DNA from 2 places in the Streptomyces sp. NPDC006208 genome. Region 1 is predicted to be linked to the other one. Evidence: riboswitches for the same ligand, from Rfam matches in the RefSeq annotation. Region 1 holds a riboswitch; the other holds the start of a gene.

Region 1 (4,206 bases):
CCAGCACCGGAATCGGCGGTCTGACCACCGGGGGCGGCATGGGTCATCTGGCCCGGAGATGCGGTCTGGCCTGCGACAATGTGCTCTCGGCGGATGTGGTCACGGCCGATGGATCATTCCTGACCTGTACGCCGGAGCACGAGGCGGACCTGCTGTGGGCGCTGCGGGGCGGAGGCGGCAACTTCGGGGTCGTCGCATCGTTCGAGTACCGGCTGCATCCTGTGGCCGACATCCTCGGCGGGCCGACGTTCTATCCCCTGGACGCCGACGTGATGCGGGGGTACCGGGAGCTGATCGCGGACTCCGGGGACGAGCTCGGCGCGCTGCTCGTCGTGGGACTCGGGCCGGCGCTGCCCTTCCTGCCCGAGCGGTGGCACGGGCGGCCCCTGTGCGCGGTCGTGACCTGCTGGAGCGGCCCACAGGACCAGGACGAGCGCATCCGCGCACGGCTCGCCGGTCTCGGACCCGTCGTGGGGCAGCACCTCGGGCGGATGCCGTATCCGGTGATCAACACTCTCTTCGACGAGCTGCTGCCGGCGGGCCTCTTCCACTACTGGAAGGGCACCTTCAGTCACGATCTGCCCGACGGGGCGCTCGACGCGCATGTCGAGTACGGCGCCACCGCCCCTACGATCCAGAGCACGACGGTGATCTTCCCCATCGACGGTGCCTGCCACCGGGTGGGCCCCGCGGAGACCGCCTTCGCCTACCGGGACGCCGGCTTCTCGACGGCTCTCAGCCCGACCCTGCTGACGCGCGCCGACTGCGACGCCGCCATCGGCTGGGCCCGCGACTACGCCGCCGCCCTCCGGCCGTACTCCATGGCCGGCGGCTATGTGAACTTCATGGACCAGGACGACCAGGACCGGGTGCGGACCAACTACCGGCAGAACTACGACCGCCTGGTGGCACTCAAGCGGCGCTACGACCCCGGCAACCTCTTCCGCCTGAACCACAACATCGCACCCTGAGCGGACTCCCCGGCGCACCCCAGCGTCTCTGACCTGCACTGTTCCCGATCGGGCAGGAGAATGTCGCATGTGGGGTGAATAGTCCGAATTTAGCCTCGGTGTCTCTATAGCGATAAGTTGCGCTGCTTGTCGCTTTCTGATGTGCCGTCATGGCGCGGGTTGTTCCTTTCATTGCGAGTGATATCGGTCACGAGTGCAAATATGGTCAGTTTTCCCGCTTGGCCCAGTTCCCTTCTGTGGACGGCCAGTTGAGCTGTCGGGCGGGGAATTGATCACGAAATTTCCATGGTCGTATTCATAGGGTGGTTTGTGGTGTGAATTTCGGGCTTGTTCCATCCGGATGGCCTCGCCTACGGTCACCTCAATCCGGGTGGACCGCCGAATCCTGCCGCCGCCCGGAACCGCACCCACTCACGGACGTAGGCAGGAGCGGGGGACCCAGGTAAGCGCCGATCCGGCATCCGGAACGGCTCGGGGTGAAGTCGCACTCCCAGTGCGACCGGGCATCTCCAGCCCGAACCCGACAGCTCACCTCGCAGGCGACGGAGAGGAATTCGTCATGCCTGCAAAGGGTAAGCACCGCCGTCCCAAGTCCAGCTCCCTCACTCGGGGTTTCGTCGCCGCGGGTACCGGCGGCGCCGCGCTCGCTCTCCCGATGCTGGGAGCGACCTCCGCCGGCGCGGCGCAGCCGACGACGGCCGTGGCCGCCGAAAAGGCCGTGGCGCCGACCGTCGCCGTCGCCACGAAGGTGGCCGCGGAGAAGATCAGGCCCGTCACCTATTCCGTGGTGCCCGGCGACTCCCTTTACAAGATCGCGGGCAAGCATTCGCTGAGCGGTGGCTGGAAGCAGCTGTACAAGGACAACCGCGAGGCCGTCGGCGAGAACCCCTCGCTCATTCACCCCGGCCTCAAGCTGACGGTCGGCGCGAAGGCAAAGGCCAAGGCAAAGCCCGAGGCAAAGGCGGAGGCGCCGGCCCCCGCCGAGAAGCGGCCTTCCTCGTCCGACCGTGCCGACCGTTCCGAGCGCTCCAGCGCACCGGCCGCCGAGAGCGGCGCTGCCGAGCAGTCCGCGCCGGAGTCGGCTCCGCAGGCCGCCCCCGTGTACACCAACGACCTCGACGGCTGGATCAGGGAGTCGCTGGACATCATGGGCCGGCAGGGCATCCCGGGCACCTACGAGGGCATCCACCGCAACGTCATGCGCGAGTCCTCCGGCAACCCGCAGGCCATGAACAACTGGGACTCCAACGCCGCGGCCGGAACGCCCTCCAAGGGACTCCTGCAGGTCATCGACCCGACCTTCGCCGCCTACCACGTCCCGGGCACCGCGATGGACCCCTTCGACCCCGTCGCCAACATCACGGCCGCGTGCAACTACGCCGCCGACAAGTACGGTTCGATCGACAACGTGAACGGTCCCTACTGACCGAAAAGCTCTGCGATGCCCGGGGTTCGGCGGAGCCCCGGGCATTGTGCTGCCCCGACACCCTTCCACGAGCTTGACGCCCCGGGACCGTCGCGCCGGGCAACCACCAAGGTGCCCTGCCCTGGCCGGTCCGGGGGCAGTCCGTCATCGCCCCCATGGAATCCCCCACTCCCAGGAACCACCAACGGCCCCTGCCTTGACCGGCCCCGGGACCGTCGCGCCGGGCAACCACCAAGGTGCCCTGCCCTGGCCGGCCCCGCGACCGTCAGTCATCGCCCCCATGGAAACCTCCACTCGGAGCAACCGGCAACGGCCCCTGCCCGGGCCTGCCCGGCGACCGTCAGGGCCCGTTCTGTCCAAGTCCACTTCTGGCCTGTCCCTTTGCGGACACCGCATTCCCCGGAACTGCCCGTCTGCAGCTGGCAGTATTGAGTCAATAGCAATTCACCGCGCTGCCGGCGCGGTGTGATTGAGGGGGAGAAACACATGCCACGTCGTATTCACCGTGCCGTGGTCGCGGCATTCACGAGTGCGCTGATCGCAGGCGGTGCCGGAACGGTCTTAGCCGCCAAGTCCGCAGGTCATGACGGTAAATGGGATGCGTCTCATCCGGTTTCCGGAGGCGTTCTCAGCGACACCGGATGGGACGCCTCCGTTCCGGTTGGCGGCGCAAAGGGCGAGGACACGGGCTGGGACTGAAACACCCCAGGTTTCGGCGTAATTGAGCCATCGGCCCGGGCAGGTTCCGGCCCGGGCCGTGCGACGGAAACAGCGAGAGGGGCGGGATGGCGGCGGAGTCGCTGCGGCCGGCGCGAAGTGATCAGAACCATCACGGAATGGATCCCCGGGAAACGATGCGCGTCCTTCCGGGATTTCTGCAGCATCGGCTGACATTGTTCACCGGAAAACCGATCGAGGGCCAGAACTCGCCGGGCTGGACTGCCGGTTACCACCTGATCGCCGCCACGGCCGCCATGGTGACCGGCAGTGCGCTGTCCACCGGCGCCTGGATTCTCGGGGGTTGGTGGCTGCTCGCCTTGCCGGCCGGGTGGGCCGTCACCCTGCACGGCATGCGCAATCTGCGCATGATGATCTTTCACCAGTGTTCGCACCGCAACATGTACCGCCGCCGCACGACCGACATCGCCATCGGCCGCGCGGTCTCCTCGATCCTGGTGATCCAGAATTTCGAGCGCTACAGCCGTGAGCACGTGGCCGACCACCATGCAGCGCACCACATGACGCTCCGCGACCCGACCGTGCAGGCCTTCCTGATCAGCCTCGGCCTGCGACCGGGCATGACGCGGGAGGCGATGTGGCGGCGGGTGCTGGGCAAGCTGTTCTCGCCGCTGTTCCACCTCCAGTTCGCGCTCGCGCGGGCGCGGTCGTTCTGGAGCGCCTCGGCGGTGGCCGAAAAGGCCACCGCCACCGTGCTGTACGGCGGATCGGCCGCCCTCACCCTGGTGACCGGCACCTGGCCGGCGTTCCTCGTGGTGTGGTGCGTACCGCTGATCCCGCTGTTCCAGATGAGCAACACCCTCCGGCTCTGCGTGAAGCACACCTTCCCGCCCGCCGGGACGGAAGTGCGCCGTGGCCGTGCGTACTTCGCGAGCCTGACCAACGCCATCTTCATCGGCGAGGCCGCCCCGACGGGGCAGGGTGCCGGGGCCTGGTGCCGCTGGGTCGCGCGGATGCTGTTCGTGCACGCGCCCGCCCGCTATCTGGTGCTCACCGGTGACACCGTCGTGCACGACTACCACCACCGTTATCCCTCCAGCCGGGAGTGGTACGACTACCTCTTCGCCCGGC
Region 2 (4,206 bases), on a different contig from region 1:
GCACGGTTCGCCGCCGAGGGCCCCACGCCCGAGGAGATGGAGCGGGCCCAGGCGCAGCTGGAGCGTGAGTGGCTGGACCGGCTCGGCACCGTCGCCGGCCGGGCCGACGAACTGTGCCGGTACGCCGTGCTGTTCGGCGACCCGCAGCTCGCGCTGACCGCCGTGCGGCGGGTACTCGAGGTCACCGCTGAGGAGGTGCAGGCGGTTGCCAAGGCCCGGCTGCACCCCACCAACAGGGCGGTCCTCGTGTACGAGCCCGCATCCGAGGACAAGGGCGAGGAAGGCGACGAGGCCGGCTCGGCGGACACCTCCGCCGACAACGACGAGCAGGAGGGCGCGGACCAGTGAGTGACGCTGCCGTGACCATGGACTTCCACCCGCAGCCCACCCCCGGCACCGCCCGGCCCTGGGCCTTCCCCGCCCCCGAGCGCGGCACGCTGGAGAACGGTCTGACCGTGCTGCGCTGCCACCGCCCCGGCCAGCAGGTGGTGGCCGTCGAGATCTTCCTCGACGCCCCGCTGGACGCCGAGCCGGACGGTCTGGACGGCGTCGCCACGATCATGGCGCGCGCCCTGTCGGAGGGCACCGACAAGTGGAGCGCCGAGGAGTTCGCGGCCGAGCTCGAGCGCTGCGGCGCCACGCTCGACTCGCACGCCGACCACCCCGGCGTCCGGGTCTCCCTTGAGGTCCCGGCCTCCCGGCTGCCCAAGGCGCTCGGGCTGCTGGCCGAGGCACTGCGCACGCCCGCCTTCGCCGACAGCGAGGTCGATCGCCTGGTGCGCAACCGGCTGGACGAGATCCCGCACGAGACGGCGAACCCGGCCAGGCGCGCCGCCAAGCAGCTCTCCAAGGAGCTCTTCCCTGCGAGCTCGCGCATGTCGCGGCCGCGTCAGGGCACGGAGGAGACCGTGGCGGGGATCGACTCCGCGGCGGTGCGGGCCTTCTACGCGGCCCATGTGCGGCCCGCCACCGCCACTGCCGTGATCGTCGGTGACCTCACGGGGGTCGATCTGGACGCCGTGCTCGCCGACACCCTCGGCGCCTGGACCGGCGACAAGACCGAGTCCCGTCCGGTACCGCCGATCACCGCCGACGACACCGGCCGGGTGGTCATCGTGGACCGTTCCGGAGCGGTGCAGACCCAGCTGCTCATCGGCCGCATCGGCCCGGACCGCCACGACCGCGTCTGGCCGGCCCAGGTGCTGGGCGCGTACTGCCTGGGCGGCACCCTCACCTCCCGCCTCGACCGTGTGCTGCGCGAGGAGAAGGGCTACACCTACGGCGTACGGGCCTTCGGCCAGGTGCTCCGGTCCGCGCCCGACGGCACCGGTGCGTCGATGCTCGCCATCAGCGGCTCGGTCGACACGCCCAACACCGGCCCGGCGCTGGACGACCTGTGGAAGGTGCTGCGCACACTGGCGGCCGAGGGTCTGACCGATGCCGAGCGCGACGTCGCCGTGCAGAACCTGGTGGGCGTCGCCCCGCTGAAGTACGAGACGGCGGCGTCCGTGGCGGGCACGCTCGCCGACCAGGTCGAGCAGCACCTCCCGGACGACTACCAGGCGGAGCTGTACAGGCGGCTGGCCGAGACGGGCACGGTCGAGGCGACCGCGGCGGCCGTCAACGCCTTCCCGGTGGACCGGCTGGTCACGGTGCTTGTCGGTGACGCGTCGCAGATCGAGGAGCCGGTGCGGGCGCTCGGTATCGGTGAAGTGACCGTCGTCAGCGGCTGATTGCGCCGCGGGACGACCCGCGCAGCAGACATACAACTCAAAACCGGCAAGTGGAACCCCGGCTTCAGGTGTGATGCCGGGGTTCCGTCTTTTGTCCGTTTTCATACGGCAGTTGGGAGTATGCCCTGTGGCATGCGCTACAAAAGACGCTGAATTTTTGGCGATCGGATGAAGATCGGCCTAGCGTCAATCCGGCTGTTCGCCGTAGCCCGCCGCATCCGCGGCACGGACAGTCATCGCCGAGTCCCCGTCAGGCGCGAGCCTGGGGAGCCGGGGACCCACTCAGTCCCTGGGGTGAATCGGATGCCTTCGCACCCCGTGCGGAGGTGCCCGTAGGAGACCTTCCTGCTCCGAACCCGTCAGCTAACCCGGTAGGCGAGAAGGAAGGAAAGGACCAGCCTTTTCATGGCGTTCACCCGTGCCACCGGGAAACATCGTGGTCCGAGCCGGCTGGCGCGTCGCAGCGCGGGCATGGCCTCCGTCGCGACCCTCGCCACCACCGGCGTCATCGGAACCCTCGCCTCTCCGGCCCTCGCCGCCGACTCCGAAGCCCCCTCGCCCGAGGACACCGGCCTGACCCAGGTCGTGGCGGTGGACACCGTCGCCGACGAGGTCGCCGACCAGGCTGCCGCGCAGAAGGAGGAGGCCGCCAGGGCCGCCGCCCAGGCCAAGGCCGCGGCCGAGGCCAAGCGCAAGGCCGAGGCCCGCGTCAAGGCCGCCCGCGAGGCCGAGGAGCGCGCCGCCCGTGAGGCCGAGCGCCGTCGCCTCAACTCCTTCCAGCTGCCCGTCGCCGGCTCCTACGTCTCCACCGCCTACCAGGCCGGCGGTGCGCAGTGGTCCTCCGGCAGCCACACCGGCATCGACTTCCATGCCGCCTCCGGCACCTCGGTCGTGGCCGTCGGCTCCGGCACGGTCGTCGAGGCCGGCTGGGGCGGTGCGTACGGCAACAACGTCGTGATCCGGATGAACGACGGCACGTACACCCAGTACGGTCACCTCTCGTCCATCGGCGTCTCGGTCGGCCAGCGGGTCATCCCCGGCCAGCAGATCGGTCGGGCGGGCTCCACCGGCAACTCCACCGGCCCGCACCTCCACTTCGAGGCCCGGACCACCGCGGACTACGGCTCCGACATCAACCCGCTCGCGTACCTGCGCTCCCGCGGCGTCACGGTCTGACGCCGGCGCCGCCCGCAACCGACCCGAGCACCACATCGAAGGCCCTGGCCCGCCGCCGGGGCCTTCGGCGTTACTTGTACTGGCCAAAAGATATCCATGAATTTCGGTCTGCCATCGGAAAATCACGCCGATTGCAATAGAGTCACGGCCAGGAACAGGGGTGGGAACGCGCACCGTCGGCGGCGTTTCGCGCGGATTAAAGCGGAGGTTCGGTCATGCGCATTCCCGCGCACTCGGTATGCACGGCGATCCGCGACGACATCGTCTCCGGTGTGTTCGAGCGCGGCAGCAGACTGACCGAGGAACAGCTCGCCCGCCGCTACGGGGTCTCCCGGGTCCCGGTCCGCGAGGCCCTGCGCACCCTGGAGTCCGAGGGCTTCGTCGTCAGCCGCCGGCACGCCGGCGCCCATGTCGCCGAACCCACCGAGCAGGAGGCGGCCGACCTGCTGGAGATCCGGCTGCTGCTGGAGCCCCTGGGGGCGGCACGGGCGGCGCAGCGGCGCACCGAGGCGCACCTCAAGGTGCTCCGCGGCCTGGTCAGGCTGGGGCAGGAGCGGGCGCGTCGCGGTGAGGGCGAGGATCTGCGTTCGCTCGGCAGCTGGTTCCACGAGACGCTCGCCCAGGCCTGCGGCAGCCCGGGGCTGACCGCCCTGCTCACCCAGCTGCGCCACAAGATCGCGTGGATGTACACCGTGGAGCAGCCCGCCAAGCCCGTCGAGTCCTGGGCCGAGCACGGCGCGATCGTGGACGCCGTGGCGCGCGGGGACGTGGAGCGGGCCAGGACCCTGACCGCCCTGCACGCGGAGCGGGCCGCGGTGGCCCACCGGCTGCGCCGTCCCGAGTGGGTGAGGACTTCGCAACATGCCGTAAACACCGCGAGCGTCCGTCATTAACACGGGCGCCGTATACAAAGATGTGTAATGCCGTGCAGCGGGCCTATTTCTGCTGCCCGAATTCCGTGCGGTATTTAAAGGGCCAGGGGAAAGAGTGAAGCCGCGGTGTCCCTGATTCGGGATGCCGCGGCTTCGCCATGAATTCGACCGCCCGGTTGCGCGGCCGAACGCGTCAGACGGTCTCGGGGAGTTCCTCGAGGCCCTCGGCGACCAGCTTGGCCAGGCGGTCCAGGGCGGCTTCGGCGCCCTCGGCCTCCGAGGCGAGCACGATCTCTTCGCCGCCCTGTGCGCCGAGACCCAGCACGGCGAGCATGGACGCGGCGTTGACCGGAGTGCCGTCGGCCTTCGCGATCGTCACGGGGACGCCGGAGGCCGTGGTGGCACGGACGAAGATGGACGCGGGG

What was found. Region 1 has a riboswitch for cyclic di-AMP ahead of ABZ208_RS12985 (transglycosylase SLT domain-containing protein). Riboswitches for the same ligand answer to the same signal wherever they lie in the genome.
Positions count from the first base shown of each region.
Region 2: another riboswitch for cyclic di-AMP. It lies ahead of ABZ208_RS12280 (M23 family metallopeptidase); the one in region 1 lies ahead of ABZ208_RS12985 (transglycosylase SLT domain-containing protein).

Region 1 is NZ_JBEXSW010000013.1:103,645-107,850, reverse strand. It holds gene ABZ208_RS12990 (FAD-binding oxidoreductase) at 1-971, shown strand, start outside; cyclic di-AMP (ydaO/yuaA leader) riboswitch at 1,366-1,526, shown strand; gene ABZ208_RS12985 (transglycosylase SLT domain-containing protein) at 1,531-2,397, shown strand; gene ABZ208_RS12980 (stearoyl-CoA 9-desaturase) at 3,291-4,206, shown strand, end outside.
Region 2 is NZ_JBEXSW010000012.1:113,155-117,360, forward strand. It holds gene ABZ208_RS12270 (pitrilysin family protein) at 1-348, shown strand, start outside; gene ABZ208_RS12275 (pitrilysin family protein) at 366-1,733, shown strand; cyclic di-AMP (ydaO/yuaA leader) riboswitch at 1,961-2,126, shown strand; gene ABZ208_RS12280 (M23 family metallopeptidase) at 2,139-2,909, shown strand; gene ABZ208_RS12285 (GntR family transcriptional regulator) at 3,125-3,802, shown strand; gene ABZ208_RS12290 (HPr family phosphocarrier protein) at 3,975-4,206, opposite strand, start outside.